2 regions of the Caldibacillus sp. 210928-DFI.2.18 genome follow, and region 1 is predicted to be linked to the other one. Evidence: riboswitches for the same ligand, from Rfam matches in the RefSeq annotation. Region 1 holds a riboswitch; the other holds the start of a gene.
The links. A riboswitch is a leader RNA that binds a small molecule or an ion and turns the genes downstream of it on or off. The one in region 1 is predicted to bind S-adenosylmethionine.

Region 1 (6,069 bases):
CATAATTATGGATGATCTAATTCAGTTGCTTGACCCGAAATATATTGAGGTTTGGGGAAAATTTACGCCAAGGGGTGGTATTTCAATTGACCCGTATTGCAATTATGGTCGTCCGGGCACAAAATATGAAGAAATGGCAAATTACCGGTTGATGAATCATGATTTATATCCGGAAAAAGTGGATAATCGGTAGTTATGAGAAGGGTTCAGATATATGAGATGATTTCTTGATAAATATAGGTTTGAGATCTTTTAAAAACTATTCAATAAATGGATGTGTCAGCGATGCTAAAAGATGAAAAAGCTGTTGTTGTATTTAGTGGGGGGCAAGATAGCACCACCTGTCTATTTTGGGCTCTCAATACGTTTCAAAATGTAGAAGCGGTAACCTTTGATTATAATCAGCGTCATAAAAAAGAAATCGAGTGTGCCAAATCTATTGCCGAAGAATTAAAGGTTAAGCACCATATTCTCGATATGAACTTATTAAATCAGCTGTCTCCGAGTGCTTTAACGAGAATGGACATCGACGTAAAAGCCGGAAAGAGTGGGGAGTTGCCATCGTCTTTTGTTCCCGGTAGAAATTTGATTTTCCTGTCAATGGCTGCAATTTTGGCTCAGCAAATCGGTGCGAAACATTTAGTCACCGGTGTTTGTGAAACGGATTTTAGCGGTTACCCGGATTGCCGCGATGTGTTTGTGAAGTCGTTGAATGTAACCATTAATTTGGCCATGGGGCAAGAATTTGTCATCCACACACCATTAATGTGGTTGGATAAAGCTGCCACTTGGAAAATGGCTGATGATTTAAATGTTCTTAAATTAATTAAGGAGAGAACATTAACTTGTTATGAGGGAATAATTGGTGATAGTTGTGGAAAATGTCCGGCTTGTCAATTACGTCGTCAAGGTTATGAAAAATATATGCAGATGAAGGCGAATGTTTCAACGGCTATTTAAAAAGAAAGTTGTTGTGGAAATCACAACTGATTATTCCTAAAACCGGATTTTACGAACTTACATACCATAGAAATTCGTTGGCCTAGAAAGGTTGCAAGTCATCAGCGAAATTCCTGAGAAATTCTCTCTTTCATGCGTTGTAGTTTTTTATTTAGCCAGTTTATGAAAGATTACCAGTAAATAATGAGGAGTTATGATGTTAATGAGAGTCATTTTGTATTTAATGTTTATTGTGTTGGCGAATGTTATTACAGCCAGATTTCAACCGGTTCAAATAGGAATGTTTCATATTCCGTGGGGTACTTTTTTAATCGGAGCTACATTTATTTTCCGTGACTTAGTTCAAAATAAATATGGCAAGGGAAAAACGTATCTGTTAATACTTATTGCCCTGATATTGTCTGCTGTTTCATCTTATCTCTTAGGTGACACCTTATGGATTGTGATGGCTTCAGCTTTATCATTTCTTATCGCCGAGTCGACGGATACCGAAATTTATTCGCGCTTAAAATTACCGATGAGTTGGCGGGTGTTATACAGCGGGCTTGTTGGTGGATTATTCGATTCAGTTGTTTTTATCATAATTGGTTTAAGTCCGCTTGGTGCCGGCTTTATTCCTTGGGAAGCAGTACCGGCAGCGATTATTGGTCAAGTGATTGTAAAAACGATCATGCAAGGCTGTGGGGCAATTTTGCTTTCTCTTATGGTAAAAAATTCCCGTTTCCGAGCATTGATTTTATCCCATTCTTAACGGCGAGTCATAAAATCCACCAGATTTCCATCAAATTTTGAATCCTTTCCATGAATAGATCGTATAATACAAATAATACTGTTCTGGCAGTGAGAGGAGATTAAATGTTATGGTTTCTACAATATTAAAATTGATTACGGGTGGCTTGGAAGCTTTTTGGGGAATACCGATTTTAGGGGGAGCCATTATTTTTAGTATGGCTTGGGCACCGCTCGGAATCATGTTTGTTTTGCATATCATTACGCTCATATTTTCAATAATGGAAAAAAGATCTTTTCATGGAAGTGTGTTAGGGATTATTACATCCTGTTTAGGTTGGATTCCATTTCTCGGAATGGCCCTTCACATTATTACAGCAATTCTCTTATTAATAGACGGATTTCGATCAAGTTTTAAATAGAAACGACCTATAGGGGCAGTCCCGGAAAGTTTTTTATAAACGGATGCCCCTATTTGAAGTGAATACAAGTACATTTTTATTAATCCCGTTAACAGTACGTATCTTTAGCAACCGTTCTTTCTTATTTATTTTTTAATTGGGAAAGAATATCAATGTACTCCTTCCCTTTTTGTACGTAAACTTCAATTGAACCTTGAATTAACATGAAATCATAATCTGACAATTCACGGACAACTTTTCCGGGAGAGCCGACCACCAGCGAGCGGGGAGGGATTTTTTTTCCGCCGGTTATCAATGTATTCGCACCGATAATACATTGTTCACCGATTTCAGCATCATCTAAAATAGTTGACCCCATACCTACAATTGTGTTGCTTCCAATCTTACAGCCATGTAAAATTACATTATGTCCTACTGTTACACCGTCTTTAATGATGGTCGGATGATCTTCATAAAGATGGATGGTTACATTATCTTGAATACTGCATTTTTCTCCGATAATGATGGGCCCTTCATCACCGCGTAAAACGGCATTAAACCATACGGAACTTTCCTTTCCTATTGTTACATCACCAATTAAATATGCCCCCGGAGCAATAAAAACACTATCATGAACATTTGGTGTTTTTCCTTTATAAGGAATTAACATAGTTTTGCCTCCATTATATGAAAGATTTGTATATTACTATTTTATCAATAATTTGATAAATTTTTAAGGGTTGCACCCAAAAAGGTCATTTGAAAAGAATTTACAAAATATTTGATAAATATATCTATGAGGACAAAGAATATTGCGCCATTCGTATTTGATTTATAGAAATGTTTACTTTCTTGGAGCTTATGGTAAACCTATAAACGTGCAAAAAAATTTTATTAAGACATTTCCAAAATAAATTGACATGTCTTTTTAAATCCTTTATTATTATTCCAGCATAAATAAAAGTTTCTCTCTTATTAATAGCCGTTGAGACGAGGGGTCTAAGATACGGTGGCAAACCAGTTTGGTTCACAGAACTAAATATTGGGTGCCCAACCTGAGCACAAAATGAGTACATTTTGTGAGCAATAAGAGGATAAGCAGCTGATATTAATCGAAGCTTTCCTTGCCTTTGGAGAGCTTTTTTTATGCCTAAACAAAAAAATTGTGTTAGGAGTGGTTAATATTGGCAGAGAAATTTTTATTCATATCGGAATCTGCAATAGAAGGATATCAGAATCAAATACCTGATGCAGGGCGGGATTCAACTTTCCTTCAAAAACAGTTTATAAAACCAGCTTATGAAGTGTTTTTACTAACAAGTACAACTCATGCGAGCAGGGAAAATATGGCAACAGCTGTCCATGATACTGTACAAATTACCTGCGCTGCACTCATTGATAAAGGATATACAAATGAACTTTGCGGAATCGTAGAGGGAACTTGTAAGGTACATGAGCAATTTTCTAATAGGGCAATGGAGTCCAACAAGGTGCTTACTACACTTAATGTTAGTGGTGGCTGCCGATGATGAACAAACTATTGGAATTTGAACAACCGTTGATAAAAGCAGCGCCTAAATTAGATCACAATCAAATGCCCTTATTTCAAACACTAGTTCAATATGCCAGAAGAGATGTTATACCATTTGATGTCCCGGGTCACAAAATGGGGGCACAAATGAACCCGTTACGAATGGTTCTCGGGGATATGACAATGCGGATGGACGTCAACTCAATGAAAGAACTTGATCTGTTAAGCCATCCCCAATCGGTAATCAAAGAAGCCCAGGAATTAGCGGCTGATGCATTTGGAGCCGATCATGCTTATTTTTTAGTTAACGGTACGACAATTGGTATTATTGCCATGATTTTAGCAGCAGTAAAACCGGGTGAAACGCTTCTTGTACCGAGAAATTGTCATAAATCCGTTATGAATGGAATAATTTTGAGCGGGGCAAAACCGATATTTATTCAACCCGAAGTCGACTTGCATTTTGGGATTGCCCACGGTGTGTCTGTTAAAAATGTAAGAAAGGCATTAAATGAAAATACGGAAACGAAAGCAATCCTTGTCACATATCCAACCTATTTTGGTGCAATGAATGAATTGGTGGAAATTTGTGAACTCGCCCACGAACGGGGTGTAACAGTTCTTGTCGACAGTGCTCATGGTGCTCACTTGGCTTTTATGCCTGATGACTATATCGATCCTCTTACAGCCGGAGCTGATGCAGTTACCGTTAGCATGCATAAAACAGGGGGTTCCTTAACCCAAAGTTCATTACTATTATTAAAAGGGAACCGAATTGCTCCGGAACGTATGCAAAAAATAGTGAATATGTTACAAACAACAAGTGCGAACTATTTGTTAATGAGTTCTTTGGATGTGGCACGAAGAGAGATGGTTCTGTTTGGAAAAAAGCGGTATAGGGAATTAAAACCGATTGTAATGGATGCTGTTCTGTCCATTGAAGCAAATTCGAACTATGAAGTATTAAAAGAAGCCTACGTGGAGAAATATTTCCAACAATCATATGATTGGACAAAACTTGTTATCCGTGTAAATGGAATTGGTTTTACCGGCTTTGATGTCTACACAATTTTAAAAGAAGAATACGGCATTCAAATGGAATTGGCTGAAGGATATGTCATTATGGCTGTGATTAGCTCGTTCGACACGAAAGAATCCATCGACAAACTAGTTTTTGCCTTGAAGGATATTGAGAAAAAGTATGGAAAACATGCAACGATCATTTCTACTCACGTCACAACAAGTGAAGTAAATAAATTAGTTCTTGTTCCGCGCGATGCTTTTTATGCTGAGCAAGAATCTATACCGATTGATCAAGCTGTTGGACGGATAAGTGCGGATACATTGATGATTTATCCGCCGGGTATTCCTCTTGTTATACCGGGAGAATTAATTTCCAACGAGGTGCTCAATCAATATCATTATTACTGTCAAACAATCGGGAGTGTATTAACTGAAGCAAAAGAGGCAAACCATATTAAAGTTGTGAAGGAATGATGTCATAAATGAATTGGTACACGGAATCGTGGAGCGATGAATGCAAATTTTCCATTGCTTACGATGAGAAAATTTATAGTGAAAAAACACCTTTCCAACAAATTGATTTTTATAAGGGTAAGGAGTTTGGCACATTTTTCACTTTAGATGGTTTGATGATGGTAAATGAAAAAGATGAATTTATTTACCACGAGATGATTGTTCACCCCGCATTCGCCACAAACCTAAATATAAAACGAGTTCTAATCATCGGTGGCGGTGATGGCGGTACGGCTCGTGAAGTTTTAGGGTACAAATCAGTGGAAAAAGTGGTCATGGTTGAAATTGATGAACGTGTTTTTCGACTGTGTCAAAAGTATTTACCTGTTACTGCCGGCGGGATCGAGGAAGAGCCGCGAATGACCTTGAAATTCGAGGATGGTTTGGCTTATGTGAAAAAAGCACCCGATGCGTCGTTTGATTTAATTCTTGTTGATTCCACTGATCCGATTTCTGTAGGAGAAGGTCTTTTTACAATCGAATTTTATCAAGAATGTTATCGAGTATTAAGAAATGATGGAATCTTAATTAATCAGCATGAGTCACCATATTTTACTGAATATGCAGAAAATATGAAAAGGGCACACAAAAAGATTAAACATATTTTTCCTATTACGCATGTTTATCAGTACCATATGCCGACATATCCTTCCGGTCACTGGTTATTCGGCTTTGCTTCAAAGGTGTACGATCCGTTGCTAGATTTACACGCGGAAGATTGGAAAAAATTTAAGATTCAAACAAAATATTACAATACCGAACTCCACCGCGGGGCGTTTTGTTTGCCGAATTACGTAAGGGAGGCACTAGTAGATGGGGAATAAAAAAATGAATATAAGTACTTTTATCGGTTGTGATAAATCTTATGAAGAAGCAAGCCTTGTTTTGTTCGGGGTACCTTTTGACGGAACA
Region 2 (6,069 bases), on a different contig from region 1:
TATATTCTCGTTTTATATCTTCGGGTGATTTCCCCGGCTTATAAGGTTGCAAATCCAATATTCTTTTTTTCACTGATTCTCTCCCTCACTCTTCATTCCGTTTAAAAAATAAACCTCCACTGATCCAACAGCAGAGGATTAGTTACAGGTTATTTATGATTATAGGTTTTGAATTTATATATGTCAATATTTTTAAAAAATATCCGCTCATCCGATCAAGTAAAAATTTGCGGATTACTTTGTGGTATTTTTTCTATATAATGATTTCAGATGGCTTGAACAGATAAGGTGATGTATTTATGAATAAAAAAGGTTGGTTAATATACAACGGTGGTTTAATTTCTAAAAAATTTTTGGAAATCAACCACATGTATATATCCGCAGCAGCAAAAAAAGGAATCGAATTACAACCGGTTAAAAACAACGAGATATATAGTTTTGTCCTGGATAATTCTTTGCATGTAAAAAAGGATGGTTTGTTTCAGCCTGATTTTATCCTATTTTTAGATAAAGATATCCGACTGGCCAAACAATTGGAAGGATTAGGTTATCAACTTTTTAATAATGCAAATGCCATTGAAATATGTGATGATAAAATCGCTACATTTCAAACATTGGCAAATAAACGAATACGAATGCCGAAAACGTTATTTTCACCAATGATGTTTCCCGGTACGATAGATCCAAATGACCAATTTATTGATCGAGTGGAAAAGGAATTTGATTATCCGATTGTTATAAAGGAAGCATACGGTTCGTTTGGGGATCAAGTTTATTTAGTGAAAAACCGGGAAGAATTGGTCGTCAAAAGGCACCAGCTGCTATACCGGCCTCACCTTTACCAACAATTTATTTCATCCAGTACCGGAAAAGATGCCCGGTTGTATGTGGTTGGGGATCAAGTTGTAGCTTCCATGCTCAGACTAAATGAAAAAGATTTTCGTGCGAATGTAACAAATGGCGGGATGATGCAAAAGTTCGATCCCCCGCAAGCTTTTAAGGAGTTGGCCATAAAGGCATCACAAGCGGTGGGAGCGGATTTTTCCGGTGTTGATCTTTTATTTGGTGATAATGATGAACCGATAATCTGTGAAGTGAATTCCAATGCCCATATAAAAAATGTGTTTGATTGCACCGGTATCGACGTGTCGGAATATATTTTTGATTACATATTGGAGAGAATTGGTTATGCATAGTGGTTTACTGATTTACGGACGGGAAGATTATAAGAAAAATCAATGGTTTGCGGATCAATTCGTCGCAAGGGCACAGGAACAGGGGTTAACGATTGACCTTGTTTTGACGGATGAACTTTTCCTTGGAATTGATGAACAATTTTACGCAGCAGCTAGAAGAAAGCGATTAGCGACACCGGATTTTGTTATTAATCGGAGCCGGAATAGTATCATTGCAACGCATTTTGAAAAGATGGGGTGCCGAGTGTTTAATTCGGCTTTTATAACAGAAATTTGTAATCATAAAGGGAAAACCCATCAATTTATCAACTCACATGGCATTAAATCTGTGAAAACTTGGATTGGAAACCGGCATGATTTTTGTGTTGAGCAGTTTGACGGTGATTTTCCGCTCATTTTAAAATCAGTTGCCGGACACGGAGGAAGAGAAGTATTTTTCATTGCTAACGAAAAGGAATTGACAGAAAAACTAGCCGCATTTTCCGGTGACGAGTTTATTTTGCAGGAAGTTTGTACAAATCCCGGCGTTGACATTCGTGTGTTTGTTATGGGAAACGAAATTTTGGCAGCTGTCAAAAGATATTCCGAAAAAAGCTTTAAAGCAAATTTTTCTTTAGGTGGGAAGGTTGAACCGTATTCACTGAGTGACGATGAAAAGAGATTGGTTAAGAAAATCGCACAACTTGCACAGTTTGATTTTGTCGGGATTGATTTTATTTTAGATGAAGAGGGACGTTTTTTATTTAATGAAATAGAAGATGTGGTCGGTTCAAGAGTTTTGTATAAATGTTATGATATGGACGTTGTCGGCAAGTACTTAGCCTATATAGAAAAGAGTCAAAAAGGGAAATAGGTCATATTTTCAAAAAACTTATTGACTTTTAAAATAACACAGTTTAAACTTAATTCATACTAAAATTATAGGAAAAGATGATATTCTTATCAAGAGAGGTGGAGGGACCGGCCCGAAGAAACCTCGGCAACAGGTTTAAAAACACTGTGCCAACTCCTGCAGACAAATGTCTGGAAGATAAGAAGGAATATGATTAAATCTATCCCTTCTTATTTATCAAAATGAAGAAGGGATTTTTTTAGGGGTGAAATGATGATTGAACAGCGGATTTTATATGATAACTTTACAGATGATCCTTTCAAGAATCAACGGTTTACAGATGAAACAAAAGGGGCGTTGCCTGTTTTACAATGGGCATATGAGACATATGGAAATTCCGTTGTTTACGCCTGTAGCTTTGGGGCAGAGGGAATTGTCTTAGTGGATCTGATTGCAAAAGTTCAACCGGAAGCAACGATTGTTTTTCTCGATACCGGCGTTCATTTTAAGGAAACATATGAATTGATTGAAAAAGTAAAAATCAAATACCCGAGTTTAAATATTCAACTAAAAAAACCGAAGCTGACTTTGGAGGAACAAGCAAAAAAGTACGGACAGGAGTTGTGGAAAACAGAGCCTGATTTATGTTGTTTTTTGCGAAAAATAAGGCCGTTGGAAGAAGTTTTGTATGGAGTCCCGGCTTGGATTTCCGGACTTCGCAGGGAACAGTCTCCAAGCAGAAAGAATACAGATTTTGTCAATAAGGACGAAAGATTTAAATCTATTAAAATTTGTCCATTAATATACTGGACTTGGGAAGATGTTTGGTCATATATCCGTCAAAATGAGTTGCCATATAATATTTTACATGATCAAGGATACCCGAGCATTGGTTGTGAGCCGTGCACATTGCCGGTTACAGATCCAAATAATCAACGTGCCGGAAGATGGGCCGGTTTTAATAAAATAGAATGCGGTCTACATACCCCGGCGAATTGAGGACCGGTTCATTGAAACAAAATGGGAATCAAATTGGGACTAAATTAATTTGTTGGAAAATTGGGAAACCAGAATTAAAGATCCGGTTCTTTGAAACAAAATGGGGAACCGAATGGAGGACCGATTGGATTTGTTGCAAAATTGAAAAATCCAAATAAAGACCCGGTTCATTTGTCGCAAAGTTGGATAATCATAATTTAAAAACATACTATTTTAATATGAATACTGTTTTATAGATTGTAACATAAGAAATGATGAGGTGAAACGTTTTGCAATTTAACGTGAATAACAGCCCATTTAATGAAGAACAACGAGAATATTTGAACAGGTTAATCCCGACATTAACCGAAGCACAAAAAATATGGTTGTGCGGGTTCCTGTCCTTCCCGTTCATTGCCGGGCATGAACAAAGCGTGCAAGTTGATCAAACAGCTGCCCCGAAAATGGAACAATCCATTCAAACTCGTGAAGTAACCGTACTGTTTGGTTCTGAAACGGGCAATGGGCAATCGTTGGCAAGTACGATTGTTGAAAAATTACAAGCAAAACAATTACCGGTGCAATCATTTTCGATGGACGACTTTAAACCGCAAAATTTGAAGAAAGTTCAAGATTTATTAATCATCACGAGTACCCATGGGGAAGGGGAGCCCCCGGAAAATGCCCGGTCTTTTTATGAATTTTTACATAGTAAGCGGGCACCAAAATTAGAAAATGTCCGATTTTCTGTGCTTGCATTAGGTGACGAGTCATACGAATTTTTCTGTCAAACCGGGAAGGACTTTGACAAACGTTTGGAAGAATTAGGAGGAGAACGGCTCTATCCAAGGGTTGATTGTGATGTTGATTTTGAGGATCCGGCAGAACAATGGATGAGCGGAGTAGTTGCCGTCTTACATGAAACAAGCAATGCAAATGCATCGGCCATATCTGTTTCGGAAAAGCAAGCGGCGGCTACTCTGTTGGAGGAAAAACAGTCGGTTTATTCGAAAAAGAATCCTTATCCGGCTGAAGTACTTGAAAATATTAGTTTAAATGGTCGTGGTTCGAATAAAGAAACCCGCCACCTTGTGTTATCGTTGGAAGATTCCGGTCTGACTTTTGAGCCGGGAGACAGTTTAGCCATCTTACCGGAAAATGATCCGGAACTTGTTGACAGTTTAATCAATGAACTCGGATGGAACCCGGAAGAATCGGTGCAAATTAACGAGGAAGGTGATATTTATTCATTGCGAAAAGCCTTGCTCTCCAAATTTGAGATTACTAGACTAACGAAATCATTTATTCAGGCGGCAGCTGAACTGTTTCATAATGAAGAGTTAAAGAAACTTGCAGCACCGGGCAATGAAGAAAAAGTAAAAGCTTATTTAGATGGTCGGGATTTACTTGATTTTGTCCGGGATTTTCGACCGGTACAACTTAAACCCGTTGATTTTATTCATATTCTAAGAAAATTGCCGGCGCGCCAGTATTCCATTGCCAGCAGCTTAAAAGCAACTCCGGATGAAGTACATCTCACCATCAGTACCGTCCGTTTCCAAGCCCATGGTCGCAATCGAAAAGGTGTATGTTCCTCTCAAATTGCCGAGCGGATTCAACCTGGCGATATGTTGCCAATCTATGTGGATCAAAATCCAAACTTTAAACTGCCAAGTAACCCGGATACACCAATTATTATGATCGGGCCGGGAACAGGTGTGGCACCATTTCGGGCATTTTTGCAAGAGCGTGAAGCAGAAGGAATTACAGGGAAAAGTTGGTTATTTTTTGGTGATCAACATTTCTCCTCAGACTTCTTATATCAAGTTGAATGGCAAAAATGGTTAAAAAATGGGGTGTTAACGAAAATGGATGTTGCTTTTTCGCGGGATCAGGCGGAAAAAGTTTATGTCCAACACCGAATGCTTGAAAAAAGGAAAGAATTTTATCAATGGCTGGAAGAGGGGGCTGTTGTTTATGTGTGTGGAGATGAAAAGCATATGGCTCGCGATGTTCATCAAACGATCCTGACGATTTTAGAAAAAGAGGGTGGTTTGACTAGTGAACAAGCCGCTGTTTATCTCGATCAAATGCGAAAACAAAAGCGTTACCAGCGAGATGTTTACTAAAACAGGGGAGGCGACATAGCATGGAACAAAATAAAACAAAACTTAGTGATAATGAGCGGATTAAACGGGAGAGTAATTATTTGCGAGGGACAATTGCGGAAGGATTAAAGGACCCGATCACCGGAGCCATTTCGCCCGATGATAATCAATTATTAAAATTTCATGGAAGCTATCAACAAGACGACCGCGATGTGAGAGATGAACGCCGCCGAAAAAAATTGGAACCGGACTATCAGTTCATGATTCGTGTGCGGATGCCCGGGGGACTGGCAACCCCAAAGCAATGGTTGGAAATGGATCGACTTGCAACTACTTATGCGAATGGAACTTTGAAACTGACGACAAGACAAACGTTCCAATTGCATGGTGTCTTGAAATGGAACTTAAAACAAACAATGAAAGAAATCAATGAGGCACTTTTTACAACACTTGCCGCATGTGGTGATGTAAATCGGAATGTTATGTGTACTCCGAATCCAAATTTATCGGATGTTCATTACGAGGTTTATGAAGCGGCAAAAAAAATAAGTGACCATCTACTGCCGCAAACACCTGCCTATCATGAAATTTGGTTGGACGGAGAAAAAGTAATCGACACAAGCGTTGGTCAAGAAATTGAACCGATTTATGGACCTACGTATTTACCGCGAAAATTTAAAATTGGGATTGCGGTTCCGCCTTCCAATGATGTAGACATTTACTCCCAAGATTTAGGCTTTATTGCGATTGAAGAAGATGGTGAACTAAAAGGATTCAATGTTGCGGTTGGTGGCGGGATGGGGATGACCCACGGCGATTATCGTACGTATCCGCAAATTGCCCGTGTGATCGGTTTCTGCCCAACGGATAAAGTGGTCGATGTAGCCGAAAAAGTTGTTTTGGTTCAACGTGATTATGGAAATCGTTCCAACCGGAAAAATGCCCGTCTCAAATA

Region 2: linked by a shared signal. The riboswitch ahead of LIZ98_RS01705 (phosphoadenylyl-sulfate reductase) and the one ahead of LIZ98_RS09365 (hypothetical protein) in region 1 are both predicted to bind S-adenosylmethionine.

Annotation. Positions count from the first base shown of each region.
Region 1 is NZ_JAJCHL010000036.1:21,932-28,000, forward strand. It holds gene queF (preQ(1) synthase) at 1-193, shown strand, start outside; gene queC (7-cyano-7-deazaguanine synthase QueC) at 286-960, shown strand; gene LIZ98_RS09350 (VUT family protein) at 1,163-1,711, shown strand; gene LIZ98_RS09355 (hypothetical protein) at 1,821-2,111, shown strand; gene LIZ98_RS09360 (gamma carbonic anhydrase family protein) at 2,233-2,760, opposite strand; SAM riboswitch class I at 3,060-3,183, shown strand; gene LIZ98_RS09365 (hypothetical protein) at 3,275-3,619, shown strand; gene LIZ98_RS09370 (aminotransferase class I/II-fold pyridoxal phosphate-dependent enzyme) at 3,619-5,118, shown strand; gene speE (polyamine aminopropyltransferase) at 5,127-5,981, shown strand; gene speB (agmatinase) at 5,971-6,069, shown strand, end outside.
Region 2 is NZ_JAJCHL010000003.1:50,928-56,996, reverse strand. It holds gene hisC (histidinol-phosphate transaminase) at 1-73, opposite strand, end outside; gene LIZ98_RS01715 (ATP-grasp domain-containing protein) at 300-1,196, shown strand; gene LIZ98_RS01710 (ATP-grasp domain-containing protein) at 1,189-2,049, shown strand; SAM riboswitch class I at 2,133-2,233, shown strand; gene LIZ98_RS01705 (phosphoadenylyl-sulfate reductase) at 2,302-3,027, shown strand; gene LIZ98_RS01700 (assimilatory sulfite reductase (NADPH) flavoprotein subunit) at 3,297-5,135, shown strand; gene cysI (assimilatory sulfite reductase (NADPH) hemoprotein subunit) at 5,156-6,069, shown strand, end outside.